DNA from 2 places in the Lysinibacillus sp. FSL L8-0126 genome. Region 1 is predicted to be linked to the other one. Evidence: predicted binding sites of a transcription regulator. Region 1 holds the regulator's gene; the other holds the start of a gene.

Region 1 (7,518 bases):
CTGTTGCTGTTGTTGTACCGTCACCAGCGATTTCATTTGTCTTAGAAGCAACCTCTGCTACTAATTTTGCCCCCATGTTTTCATATGGGTTTTCTAGCTCGATTTCTTTAGCGATTGTTACACCATCATTTGTAATAAGTGGTGAACCGAATTTTTTTTCTAAAACAACATTACGCCCTTTTGGTCCTAATGTTACTTTTACTGTATTCGCTAATTTATCTACACCTTGTAACATTAATGAACGAGCGTCTTCTGAGAATTTAATATCTTTTGCCATGAGAATTTACCCTCCTGAAATGGAATATTCGTTAAGCTTCTTCAATATATTTATATCAATTTCATCTTATTGTCATTTTCGTTAAACAAACAATAAGCCTTCACCTTTATTTAAGGTGTGAATAATGTACTTATTCAATAATTGCAAGAATATCGCTTTCGCGTAAAATTAGGTATTCATTACCTTCAAATTTAACTTCTGTTCCAGCGTATTTAGAGAAAATAATGCGGTCGTCAACTTTAACGTCAAGCTCTACACGTTGCCCGTTCTCTAATACACGACCTGTCCCAACTGCTACTACTTTACCCTCTTGTGGTTTTTCTTTTGCAGAGTCAGGTAGTACAATACCGAATGCAGATTTCTCTTCTACCTCGATTAGTTCAATTACAATACGATCTCCTAGTGGTCTTAACAAGTGAAACAACCTCCTAATAATTAAATAATTGTTAAAATTTATTAGCACTCTATATCAATGAGTGCTAACACAATTATTATGATAATCAATCACACTTTTTTTTGCAAGCCAGAACTTCGAAAAATTTTGTTTTCTTTCCATATTCCTCTACAATAGAAAGGAAGCATATGAATGGAAAGGATTTTGACTGTGACTAATTCTCAAAAAATAACGAAACATAAAAAAACAGCCCTGTATGTCTTATTAATTTATATCTTGATGCAGATTTCAAGCAGATGGCTGCTCTTACCGTTTCATAAGCTCGTTATGAAGATAACTGGTCTAGCTTCTGAACAAGCGGCTCCCATTACTCAAGGCTGGTATATTGCCCTTAGTTTTGCTATTGCGCTCATTTTAAGCTTAATCCTAACATCTCGTGATAAAGCCTTTTGGAACATTTATCAAGGAAAAAAGGAAACGATCCCTCTTACAATTGTTTGGGGAATCTTCGGTTTCTTCCTCGTGTTTTTTGGTCAAATGATTGGTGCCGCTATTGAGATGGCTGTTTTCGGTATCGAAGGAGGTTCCCAAAATACCGCAGATATCGTCGCTATAGCTCAAGGTGCTCCCGTTGCTATATTAGCGATTGTTGTATTTGGGCCTATTTTAGAAGAATTCGTCTTCCGCAGAGTCATATTTGGCTCGCTTGTCCAAACAACAAATTTCTGGGTGGCGGCTATAGTAAGTGCCATATTCTTTGCGATTATCCACTTCGACTTCTCGCATATCTTGCTTTATACCATTTGTGGCTTAATATTTGCCTTTTTATATCACAAAACAAAACGCATTTGGACTTCTATTATCGCACACGTTATGCTTAATGGATTTGTGACACTTGTACAATTCTATGCAGAGCCATTGCAAAAGTTTCTTCAAGAACTAGAAAAAATGCAATAATTTTTTGTAAAGTCATCGTAAAGCGGAATTAGAACACAAAAGCTCGGTGTCCCATTGAGGGCACCGAGCTTTATCTATTACTGTTGATTCAATTCTTCTATTTGTCGTCGTTGCTGCTCAAGCGCCTCTTCAATTTGACGCTTTTGCTCCGCTTCCTGTTCTTCTTTTAAACGAATTTCCTCTGATTTAAGATATTTCTTATAACCAATCCGAGAAATCATAATACTAATTTCATACAAGATAAACAATGGCACAGAAACCATTAAATGTGACGCCAACTCAGGCGGTGCAATAATCGCTGCACATACAAATAAACCAAAGTATGAATATTTACGAATTCGAATTAGTAAATCTGGACTTAATATACCAATTCGCGAAAAGAATAAAACAACAATCGGTAACTGGAATAGAAAACCAAAGGGTATTGTAAGCTTAAACAAAAATGTAAAATACTCATGTATACCAATGGTTTGCTGTATCTCCAAATCATTCGATAAATTCATCATGAATTTTATGACATACGGGAAGAGTAAAAAGTACGAAAAAGATAACCCTGCAATAAACAATAGAAATGAATATGGTATATAGCTTAGAGTGGCTTTACGTTCTACTTCTCTTAATCCAGGGCTAATAAACGACCACAATTGATACATCAACACTGGCGATGAAAGAATAAAGGCAATTATAAAAACAACTTGGATATAAATTGCAAGTGGTGTGACTACGTCAAATGCATGAAGCTCAATATTATATTTTGCTCCAGTCATTTGAAGGTATTTAACAAGCGGCTTTGCGACGAAAAAGCCGCCAGCCATAGCGAGAACAAAGAAAACGGCAACAATGAACAGCCGTTTTCTTAATTCTTCTATATGCTCAATGACAGTTAGATCTTTTGGATTCATTCCTCAAACATCCTAACTTACTTATCTAGTTCTTTCTTTTTCTTGTCATCATCATCTTCGTCGGCTAAACCTTTAGTAGCATTTTTGAATTCACGTAGTGTTGAACCAAATGCCTTACCAAGCTCTGGTAACTTCTTAGGGCCAAAAATTAATAACGCGACAATTCCGATAATAATGAGGCTCATAGGACCAATTCCACCCATTACAGCCACCTCCTCTTTATATCCATCATTTTAACGCATATTTCGCCATTTTGCTAACTAATTATATGTGAAAGTTTTTCGTCTCTCTCATAGGTTTACCCGCATTTTATTAAAAAATATTATTTGACAGAAATGGTGAATTACACTTAAAAATATGTATTATTTTCACACTTCCTGATTACGAATTAAATAGATAAGCGCTTGCAATTCTACCGATAAATCAATGGTTAAGAGCTGCATTCTATCTGGTACTGTTAACCGTTCTGGTGTAAAGTTTAAAATACCTTTTGCATTCATTGCTGCTAAACGATCCGCCATTTTTTGTGCGGAGCGTGGTGAAACGGTTAAAATCGCAAGCTCTGCACCGTATTCAGCATACTTCTCCTCCAGCAAATCTGGATGAAAAACAGGAATATTACTAATCATTTTGCCATCCTTCGGTGCTTTAGAATCGAATGCTACGACAATATGTGTATTATGGTTTTTTTGAAAATTATATTTTAATAATGCACTGCCCAAATTCCCCACGCCAATTAACGCTACTTTTGTCGCTTCATGTTGATCAAGCGTCTGGCTAAAAAATTGTAATAAATGCTGCACATCATAGCCATAGCCCTTTTTACCAAGAGCGCCAAAATAAGAAAAATCACGGCGAATCGTTGCAGAATCTATTTTCATCGCTTCACTCAGTTCCTTCGACGAAATACGTTCCATACCTTCTTGTGCAAAGTTTTGAATAAATCGATAGTAAAGAGGAAGTCTTTTTGTAGTGGCTTGTGGGATTTTTAATTCTTGTTTCAAACTTTCTCCTCCTTATGATGAACCTCAATCAATTTTACTGTATTTAACTACTAATTTTAATACATTTATCCTTAACTATATACAACATTTTTGCAATCCACTAGCGTATTTCTCTTTAGTTAATGGCGCTTTGTACGCAACTAACTAAAAAGAAATCGTTTCAATCTTACATGACTGCTAGGAATAAGTAAAGCACCTACATTGCATGCAAATCGTTCATCCATTACACTAAGGTAGAATTGAGGTGTCAAGAATGATTGTTTTACAGGTCAATCAACTAACTAAATCCTTTCTTGCAGATGAAATTTTAAGTGGTGTTAAATTAGAAGTTCAACACCGTGATCGCGTTGCCTTAGTAGGGCGAAACGGTGCAGGTAAATCGACTTTATTAAAAATAATCGCTGGTCAAATGTCCTATGACTCTGGGGATATCATTATCCCAAAGGGCGTTCAGGTTGGCTATTTAGAGCAACATGCTGGATTAAATTCTACGTTAACTATTTGGGATGAAATGATGACCATTTTCGAACCGCTTTTAGCTCAAGAACAAACGCTCCGCTCGCTCGAACAGCAGATGGCTGATCCTACCGTTTACGAAAATTCCACTCTGTATGCGAAAGTTATGTCGGAATACGATCAACTACAGCATACTTTTAAGGATGCTGGCGGCTATCAATATGAATCGGACATACGTTCAGTGCTTCATGGAATGCAGTTCTATCCCGAAGACTATGATAAACCCATCAGCTCACTATCTGGTGGACAACGCACACGTTTAGCACTGGCTAAGCTTTTACTTAGTAAACCAGACCTTTTAATTCTCGATGAGCCTACGAACCATTTAGATATCGAAACATTATCTTGGTTGGAATCTTATTTAAAGAGCTATGAAGGAGCTATTTTAATTGTTTCCCATGACCGCTACTTCTTAGACCAAGTCGTTTCCATTGTCTACGAGGTGTCACGTCATCGTGTTACAAAATATACAGGCAATTACAGTGCTTATTTAGATGAAAAGGCTAAAACCTATGAACGCGATGTCAAACTTTTTGAGCGTCAGCAAGATGAAAAGGCCAAGCTAGAAGATTTTATCCAAAAGAATATTGCACGTGCCTCTACAACAAAAATGGCACAAAGTCGACGTAAAATGCTTGAACGAACTGAGTGGATGGAATCGCCAGATGGTGATGAGAAATCCGCTAGTTTTGGTTTTACTATCGAACGTCAAAGTGGTAATGATGTTTTATCCGTCGATGATTTAACAATCGGCTATGATGATCAGCTAATATCTAGTGGTATTAACCTGCGCACTTTTCGCGAGGATCGGATAGCCCTTGTTGGACCAAATGGGGTTGGTAAATCAACATTATTAAAAACAATTGTGAAAGATTTAACACCTCTTGCAGGTGCTATTCGTTATGGTACTAATGTACAAATTGGCTATTATGATCAAGAGCAAGCAAAGCTTTCAAGCAATAAAAGTGTCTTGAAAGAGCTATGGGATGAATGGCCGCTCATGAATGAAAAAGATATTCGCACTGTCTTAGGACGCTTCCTATTTAGTGGAGAAGATGTGGATAAAACCGTATCCTCTTTATCAGGCGGTGAAAAAGCACGCCTTGCACTGTCAAAATTAATGATGCAAAAGGCCAATTTTTTAATTCTCGACGAGCCTACAAACCATCTAGACTTAGATAGTAAAGAGGTTCTGGAAAATGCACTGATTGATTATCCTGGAACGCTTCTATTTGTCTCCCATGACCGCTACTTCATTAATCGTATCACAACGAAAGTGGTGGAGTTGTCTGGAACTGGGTCATTTGAATATTTAGGTGACTATGATTATTATGTAGAGAAAAAACAGGAACTGTTGGAGCTAGCGCAAATGAAGGCTGCCTCCCAACTACAAGTACAGCAAGACCTACCTGATAAGACTTCTACCTCTAAAATTGATAAAGAGGCAAAAAAACGCGAACGTCAAATTAGACGTACTATTGAAGAACTAGAAGTGAAGATGCAAGAAACAACAGCTATCATTGATAGACTCGAGGAAGCTCTCTGTGACCCTGCAATTTTCACGGATCACGAAAAAATTTCACAGCTTCAAGACGAATTAGCTACTGCTAAAGAACAGCATGAGCGATTGGAATTAGAATGGTTAGAGCTAAATGAGGAACTTGAAAATATGAATATGTAGTTACTGATTTTAAGCCATGTGCCTCGCCGCATGGCTTTTTTCTTTACACACCTTTATTTTTCATATATATTGGTCAAGTGCTATTTTTCGACAAAAAGTGCCCACAGTTTTATACACACTATAAATCTAGTAATACCAACATATCAACAGAGTTTTCCACATTGTCCACAATCAAAAATTATTTTATCCACATCATCCCTTGTAAAACATGCTACTATATATTGAATAATCACAAGTTATGCACAAGTTATCAACATATTGTGCATAAGTACGCGTGTTCGGTACTTAGTTCGCTCCATTACCTGTGGATAATTTTCTGAAAAATTTGTCAATTAACGTGTTGAATATTATTATTCTCTTCGCAACGTTCATTTTTTATCAACAAATTTTCGACAATCAAAAAAAGAGATATCTTCAATAAGATACCTCCTTCATTTACTGCTACACCCAAGATTTTAACTCCATTCCGGGACGTCCATTCATCATTAAGTTTCCTCGAACCCCCGCCTCAAACATTGGCATGGCTGCTGCTCCAATCATTGCCGCATTATCTGTACACAATTTGAGTGGTGGTACAAAAAATGGGATACCTTCCTCGGCAAATACAGCCTCTAAAGCGCTTCGCAGACCTTTATTCGCTGCTACACCACCAGCTGCTATGACCTGCTTCACCTGATATTCGCGAGCAGCACGCAATGTTTTCGCTGTCAGTACTTCGACAACACTTTCCTGAAAACCTTTAGCAACGGCTGCTGGCGAAATAGCTTCGCCTCGTTGATCCATATTGTGTTTATAATTGATGACTGCTGATTTTAAGCCACTAAAGCTAAAATCATAAGAACCCTCCTCTAACCAAACTCTTGGAAAAGGAACAGCCTCTTCACCCTCATGAGCAAGCTGATCAATACGTGGTCCACCTGGATAAGGTAAGTTTAAAACGCGTGCCACTTTATCATAGGCTTCACCAGCTGCATCATCTCGTGTTTCACCAATGACCTCAAAGGAGCCATGTTCCTTCATATAAACAAGCTCTGTATGACCACCTGATACGACAAGTGCCAACAAAGGAAATTCCATTGGCTGAACAAGTGCATTGGCATAAATATGTCCTGCAATATGGTGGACGCCAACAATCGGCAAGCTGTTAGCAAAAGCAAAAGCCTTAGCTGCGTTAATGCCAATCAATAATGCCCCTACAAGACCTGGGCCCTCTGTAACAGCAACTGCATCTAAATCGGCTGGCTTTAAATTAGCTTGTGCCAGTGCTTCTTCTATTACTACTGTAATTTGTTCAACATGATGACGTGATGCAATTTCAGGTACAACCCCACCAAATCGCTTATGACTTTCTATTTGAGAAGCCACAACATTCGACACAATTTCATGACCATTTCGAATAATCGCTGCAGCTGTTTCATCACAACTTGATTCTATTGCTAATATCAATCCATTATTCATTATAAATTCACCCACATGACAAGGGCATCCTCCCCGTTATCAGTATAATAGCCTTTCCGTATGCCACCATCTTGGAATTGAAGCTTGCGATAGAGATTTTGTGCAACCATATTTGTTACACGTACCTCTAACGTCATGACCTCCATTCCATGTAAACGAGCTATTTGCATCGCCTCACGCATTAACCCCTCGCCTATCCCTCGGCCACGTGCCTCCTCAATAACAGCTACATTTGTAATTTGAGCTGCATCTATGACCATCCACATCCCACAAAAACCAATAATACTGTCATTTTCATCTATAGCCAGCACATAATGCGCATACTGATT
Region 2 (7,518 bases), 120 kb from region 1:
TTCTTTCCACTTTAACTGCCCCTCATAGGATAAATGCTGTAATTGACAGCCGCCACATTGCTTGAAATAATCACAGGGTGCTGCTACTCGATCTGAAGATGGCTTAATAATATCTACAACTTTTGCAAAGCCATAATTTTTTAAGGTTTTCATCACATGGATTTCGGCTGTTTCGTTCGGAAGTGCGCCTTGTATAAATAGTGGGTAGCCATCAACCTTTGCGACGCCATTGCCATCATGTGTTAAATCTTCTATATAAACTGAAAGTCGATCATTTTTTTTCACGGGTGCTGACATTCGTACATCCTCCATTTCAATCTCCTTATTGTAGCATGTGTTGGCGAATGAAAAAAGAACAAGACTTGCCCGTTATATTGTTCTCCTCACTAACTTGAAAAAAGAGCCGCTATTCGCGACTCTTTTCTTGCTCTTTTGTAATATGATAATCCCTTGGTGCCCACCAAAATGCACACAAGATCCCAAGAATGACGACAATAAAAGGTGCATAAAAAATTAAGAAACTTTGCATACCTTGATTTCCTCCTATGCGTGATTGTCTTCTTTTCCTGTCACATAGTTTTTATTGAACAAGAATAGTTTCATCAATAAATAGAGTGAAGGAAGAAGAAGGCACAGCCCTAAAATAAATGCGATGACTAAAGCAACCGCCATTTGTGTGCTTGTAAAACTATCATAAATTGTTAAATACGGATACAGTAAGTATGGATATTGTGCTATCCCATATGCAAAGAAGGCTACAGCAAATTGAGCAATAAGAAGCCCAACTGCAAGTCCGTACTTTTTACGCATGGCAATGAGCATCACTGTAATAATAAATAAGACAGCTGAAATCGCAAACATCCACCATAAATTCACCATGTGACTATAACTTTCTGGGTTAATGGATTTCATTTCATACATAATGCCCAGTGCACTAATCATTAACGGTGCTGCCCAAACAAGTGCATATTTTCGCATCAGTTTAGTCGCTTCTACGTCATTTGCTTTATGAGCATACCACGTTAAAAATACGGCTGAAATATACAGCACAGCAGCGATGCTCAGTACCACAATGCTCCAAGCAAATGGACTTGTATATAAAGTCCAGTAGTTTAGCACAGGTTGCCCATCAATCAGATCAACATAGCCTCCACCAGCAATGGCAAAAACAACAGATAAGGAAGCGGGAATTAATAAACCTGCCACACCGTATGTCAGCGTATACCCTATATGTCCTCGCGTGCCATACGATTCAAAGGCATAGTAGGAGCCACGAATTGCTAACAGTACAAGCGAAATACTGACTGGCACAAGTAAAATCGTTCCGTAATAAAAAGCAGTTTGTGGGAAAAATCCAACGATCCCTACGAAGAAGAATACTAAAAAGACATTGGTTACTTCCCAGACAGGCGATAAATAACGTTTAATAATATTTGTTAAAATATGATTTTTACCAATTAGTAGGCTATAAGCGTTGAAGAAGCCTGCACCAAAATCAATGGATGCGACAATGACATAGCCAAATAGAAAAATCCATAATACGGAAATACCTAATACCTCTAACGTCATAGGATGTCACCGCCTTTTTCAGAGTGGCGATCTTCAATTTCACGCTCAATTGGATTCTTTTTAAACATTCGCACCAAGACGACAATACTTCCTACCGCTAATACTGCATATACACCTGCAAACAACAACAGCATTAAATCCACATGATCACTCGTTGTGGCTCCTTCTGGTGTTCGCATCAAACCATAAAGAATCCATGGTTGACGTCCAACCTCTGCAAGCCACCAGCCTGCTTCAATGGCAATGATAGAGAGTGGGCCACCCGCCACAATGATCCATCGATACCACCGTGAATGTATAAACTGCCAGCCCCGTGCTTTCCCTACAACATAAAGTAATGAAACTAGCACCATAAACATACCAATGGACACCATAATATCAAAGAGATAATGAATATAGAGTGGTGGTAAATCCTCCTCCGCAAATTGATCTAAGCCAATTACCTCTGCGTTAGGATTAAAATGTGCAAGAATGCTCAAAGCATACGGAATTTTAATAGCGTATTTTACTTCTTCTCCATCTAATACACCAAATAATACAAGCGATGCTTTACCCTCTGTTTCAAAATGCCATTCTGCAGCGGCTAGTTTTTCGGGTTGATATTCAGCTAAGTATTTTCCTGAAAAATCTCCAATTACAGCAGCAGCTATGGAGAAAATTAAGCCAATTTTCATAAGTAAAAGCAAGGATTTTTTATGGTATACATGCTTAGAGCCTTTTAACATTCTGTATCCCGCAATAGCTGCTAGTACAAATGCTGATGTCATATACGCTGTCACAAGTACATGCGCTACCTTTGTCGGCATGGCCGGGTTAAACATCGCTAAAAAAGGTTGAATATTGACAAGTTCTCCGTTTACAATATCAAATCCTTGTGGTGCATTCATAAAAGCATTAACAATTGTAATGAAGACCGCTGACATCGACGCTCCAACAGCGACAGGAATTAATAGTAGCATATGTTTTTTCTGACTATCAAAGCGGTCCCATGTATATAAATAGATCCCTAAAAATATAGCTTCAAAGAAAAATGCAAACGTTTCCATAAACAATGGTAATGCAATCGTTTGACCAGCAAGTTGCATAAAGTTAGGCCACAATAATGAAAGCTGTAAGCCAATGGCAGTTCCTGTTACAACACCTACGGCCACAGTAATAACAAAACCACGCGCCCAACGTCTCGCCATTAAGATATAATGCTCATCATTCTTTTTATACCCAGTCCATTGAGCAATCATAATCATCAACGGGACACCTACACCAATCGTTGCATAAATAATATGGAACGATAATGTTAACTCCGTTAATGCTCGACTCCAAAAGACTGCTGATTCATTAATCATCTCATTGCCCCCCTAACTTCCAAATATTCTTCCAAGAATGGAAAGTAGCATAATAATTGCAACACCAAAACTTATCCATATAAGTTTCTTTTCTTGTGACTTATACAAAGGCAACACTTCCTTTCCCTTATCCATACCCCCATTTTCCACTATTACAACGAATAAAACCTTAATAACGGACCGAAATTTCAGGCTATTATTAAGGTTTCAAATTTTGTTCAACTAATATACGCACATTTGCCAAACATTTTTCTAAATTCATTCACAATCTAAGTTCTAAAGATAAAATTGTATAATTTAGTCCATTCCAATTTAATAAAGGAAGCAATCGGATTAAGTAGGTTTTCAGAGATTCTTATGTGGCACAGTTCTGGTTTTCGGCTTCTATTGGGAAGGTTAACTTTGGGAGTGTGGGGGGGTAGATATTTTTGGGAGTGGTGAAGCTTTTCTCTTTAGGGGACTTCCTAATATGCAGATCCCTTACTTTTATAAGTACGATCAGATAGAATCCAAAAAGCTCATCCAACTAAAATAGGATGAGCTTTTTGGATTGATTAAATACGGTCTTCTTCTCGAATATCTGCAAGTGGGACAAAGATTTCAATGTGACGCTTCAGATTTTCAAATGTAGCCGGTGCGTCTCCGCCATATTCGCCATCTAGGTTAAGATGGACTTCGTTTTCAGTCGTGACTTTGACAACGCTGGCTTTTTTATAAATGACACGATCGTCATTTAAATGTTCGCCTCGTAATGCCATAGCAGCTAGTTGAATAAACTCTGGAAGGCTTACTTTTTTCAGTACTATTACTGTAAAGTAACCATCATTAATACTCGCATCAGGGGCAAGTTTTTCAAAGCCACCTACTGAATTCGTTAAACCACATAGGAACATCATGGCGTCCCCATCAAATACTTCGCCATCATATTCAATACGCATATGGGAAGCTTTGATGGATGGAATCATTTCTACTGCCTTTACATAATAGGCTAACTGACCAAGCATTGTTTTCATTTTACTTGGTACTTCATAAGTGAGTTCTGTAATGCGTCCCCCAGCAGCAATATTAATGAAATAGCGTTCGCCATTTAAGAGACCCACGTCCACTGGTAATGTGTCGCCTTGAATTATAATGTCTACAGCCTCATCAATATTTCGAGGAATATGCACAGCACGGGCAAAATCATTTGTAGTGCCCATCGGAATTAGACCAACTTTCGGACGGTTTTCAAATGGACTTACACCTGAAACAACTTCATTTAATGTGCCATCTCCACCAACTGCGATGATGATATCAAAACCACGCTCTACCGCATTTTTTGCTGCAAGCGTTGCATCTCCCTCACATGTTGTTGCATGACAGGATGTCTCATAGCCTGCTACCTCTAGTTTTTCCAACACCTCTGGTAGATGTTTCTTAAATACTTCGCGTCCAGATGTAGGATTATAAATGATTCTTGCTCGTTTCATAACATACCTTCCTGCTTCATAAGATTCTATTTCATTCAACGAAATTCTACGTTGAAATGTTGCAATGCTCTTGTTATTTTTGTAATGCGTTTGTTACCTGTTTTTTAAAGTCCTCATAGACATACGTCCAGTAAGTTGAGTTCGAGATATTTTCCTCTCGAATTTCTGCATAAAGAGCTTTTTGAGCTTCTTCAAATGTTGGATCTTCTTTATCTGGTAAACTCGCTCGTTTCGTTACGACTAACTCTTGTAATTCAGGCGCACGTGGTCCCCATTTTCCTACAACCTCACCTGCATCATCTAACAACAGATAAATCGGGATAGCACGACCACCGTTTGTTAAATAACGATCAATTAACTCTGTATCAGCATCGCGAAAAACGGTACGCATTTCTAACCCTGCCGCTTCAGCAACACGACGAATAATAGGGTTGTTTAACATAGCGTCTCCGCACCAATCTTCTGTAATAGTTAAAATTTTTGGCTGCTTATCTTTTAGTAATTCGATGAAGCCATCGTTTGTTGGCACTTCAAAACCATCATAAATACGGAAGCTCTCTTCTTTCAACGTCGTCATGTTCTCCATATATTGTTGTATCGAAATAGCTTCTTGAAAATATTGTTGTTCAGTTTTCATTGGCTCGTCCCCCTTATTATTGTCTATTCTATATTTTGCTATGAATACTCTTTTTAAACAACTATTAAGTGTTATAAATTGCAAATTAGTTACATTTTTGAAAATTAATAGCCGAGGGAGCAATAAAGCTCTCTCGGCTATTATGTTACAACGAGTATTATCGTTTGGCAATTTCTTGTTGTAATAATTTATTAACCATTGGAGGGTTGGCTTGACCTTTTGTTGCCTTCATAATTTGACCAACTAAGAAGCCAATCGCACGATCTTTACCATTTTTAAAGTCTTCGATGGATTGTGCATTGTTATCTAAAACTTCTGTTACGATGGCTAGCAGTGCACCTTCATCGGAAATTTGAACTAAACCTTTCGCCTTCACAATATCCTGTGCAGAACCACCGTTTTCTACTAATTCAGCAAATACTTTTTTACCGATCTTAGAAGAAATTGTTCCGTCAGTGATCAATTTCACCATCTCAGCAAGGTTTTCTGGTGTTAGTGCAGTATCTTTAAGATCTTTTTGTTCCGCATTTAAGTAAGCTGAAACATCACCCATTAGCCAGTTAGCAGAAAGTTTCGCATCTGCACCGTTCACAATCATTGCCTCGAAGAAGTCTGAGATTTCTTTAGAAATAACAAGAACTCCTGCATCATATGGTGTTAAGCCTAATTCTTCTACATAACGTTTTTTACGAGCATCTGGAAGCTCAGGAATTTCTGATTTCACTCTCTCTAGCCATGCATCATCAATCGAAAGACGAACTAAGTCTGGCTCTGGGAAGTAACGGTAATCATCTGTTCCCTCTTTCACACGCATTAAAATTGTTTTACCTGTTTTTTCATCGAAACGACGTGTTTCTTGCTCAATAATACCGCCTGATAATAATACATCTGCTTGACGTAATTCCTCATGCTCTAAACCACGACGAACATAGTTGAAGGAGTTCAGGTTTTTAAGCTCCGTTTTTGTGCCAAATTCTTCTTGACCATACGGACGAAGAGAAATGTTGGCATCACAACGTAATGAGCCTTCTTCCATCTTACAATCAGATACGTCTGTATATTGAATAATTGATTTTAATTTTTCTAGGTAAGCATATGCTTCGTTTGGTGTACGAATGTCTGGCTCAGAAACAATCTCAACAAGTGGTGTACCTTGACGGTTAAAGTCAACTAATGAGTGATCCCCAGCATGTGAAAGTTTACCAGCATCTTCTTCCATATGAAGACGTGTAATACCGATACGTTTTGTATAGCCGTCTACTTCAATATCGATCCAGCCGTTTTTACCGATTGGTTTATCAAATTGTGAAATTTGATAAGCTTTCGGATTATCTGGATAGAAGTAGTTTTTACGGTCAAATTTTGTTTCTTGTTCGATTTCCATATTAAGTGCAAGTGCAGCACGCATTGCGAAATCTACTACATTTTTGTTAAGGACTGGTAGGACACCAGGGTACCCTAAATCAATTACTGTTGTATTTGTATTTGGTTCAGCACCAAAATGAGCTGGTGCTGGTGAGAAGATTTTTGAGTTTGTTTTCAACTCAACGTGTACTTCTAAACCAATGACTGTTTCAAAGTTCATGTTATTTTCCCTCCCACATTTGAGGAACTTGTTTATGGAACTCTGTTGCTTGTTCAAAAGCATGAGCTACACGGTAAATAGTTGCTTCATCGAAGTATTTACCAATAATTTGTAAACCAAGTGGTAGTCCGTTTTCAAAGCCACATGGAATTGAAATAGCAGGTACTCCAGCTAAGTTCATCGGGATTGTTAAAATATCGTTCGCATACATTGTCATCGGATCATCGACGTTTTCACCAATTTTAAATGCTGGTGTTGGGGATGTAGGCCCAATGATAACATCAAAGTCTTCAAATACTTTGTCGTAGTCTGCTTTGATAAGTGTACGTGCTTGTTGCGCTTTTTTATAATACGCATCATACGTGCCGGCACTTAGTGAGTAAGTTCCAAGCATGATGCGGCGTTTTACTTCATCACCAAAACCTTGTGCACGTGTTTCTTTATAAAGGTCCATCAAATTTGTAACATTTTCTGCACGGAAACCATAACGGATACCATCGAAACGAGATAAGTTAGAAGACGCTTCAGATGAAGAAAGGATATAGTATGCAGCAAGTGCATATTTTGAATGAGGAAGTGATACTTCTTCTACAGTAGCACCTAGGCCTTTTAATACCTCTAATGCAGTAAGCACTGATTGACGTGCTGCCTCGCCAACACCTTCACCAAGGAATTCCTTTGGTACAGCAATACGTAAGCCTTTTACATCACCAGTAAGCGCTGCAGCGTAATTTGGTACCTCTACGTTTGCCGATGTAGAATCATTTGGATCTAAGCCTGCGATGGCTTCTAATAATAGCGCATTATCTTCAACGTTGCGTGTAATTGGTCCAATTTGATCTAAAGAAGAGGCAAATGCAACTAGACCAAAACGAGATACACGACCATATGTAGGCTTCATCCCTACAACACCAC

Evidence for each region. Region 1 encodes Rex, which represses fermentation and respiration genes when NADH is low (regulators of the CRP and FNR family bind a similar motif). Its sites were predicted from a motif close to TTGTGAAATATTTCACAA; they were not measured.
Region 2: the regulator Rex is predicted to act here: its motif matches at 3,163-3,180, upstream of MHI34_RS10475 (cytochrome ubiquinol oxidase subunit I).

Annotation. Positions count from the first base shown of each region.
Region 1 is NZ_CP152028.1:2,036,329-2,043,846, reverse strand. Features, by position in the region: gene groL (chaperonin GroEL) at 1-277, opposite strand, end outside; gene groES (co-chaperone GroES) at 408-692, opposite strand; gene MHI34_RS10000 (type II CAAX endopeptidase family protein) at 864-1,628, shown strand; gene tatC (twin-arginine translocase subunit TatC) at 1,706-2,530, opposite strand; gene MHI34_RS09990 (twin-arginine translocase TatA/TatE family subunit) at 2,548-2,733, opposite strand; gene MHI34_RS09985 (redox-sensing transcriptional repressor Rex) at 2,899-3,534, opposite strand; gene MHI34_RS09980 (ATP-binding cassette domain-containing protein) at 3,788-5,731, shown strand; gene tsaD (tRNA (adenosine(37)-N6)-threonylcarbamoyltransferase complex transferase subunit TsaD) at 6,173-7,189, opposite strand; gene rimI (ribosomal protein S18-alanine N-acetyltransferase) at 7,189-7,518, opposite strand, start outside.
Region 2 is NZ_CP152028.1:2,152,080-2,159,597, reverse strand. Features, by position in the region: gene rlmD (23S rRNA (uracil(1939)-C(5))-methyltransferase RlmD) at 1-297, opposite strand, end outside; gene MHI34_RS10485 (hypothetical protein) at 407-529, opposite strand; gene MHI34_RS10480 (cytochrome d ubiquinol oxidase subunit II) at 544-1,569, opposite strand; gene MHI34_RS10475 (cytochrome ubiquinol oxidase subunit I) at 1,566-2,912, opposite strand; gene MHI34_RS10470 (diacylglycerol kinase) at 3,467-4,381, opposite strand; gene MHI34_RS10465 (thioredoxin family protein) at 4,455-5,018, opposite strand; gene gatB (Asp-tRNA(Asn)/Glu-tRNA(Gln) amidotransferase subunit GatB) at 5,176-6,603, opposite strand; gene gatA (Asp-tRNA(Asn)/Glu-tRNA(Gln) amidotransferase subunit GatA) at 6,605-7,518, opposite strand, start outside.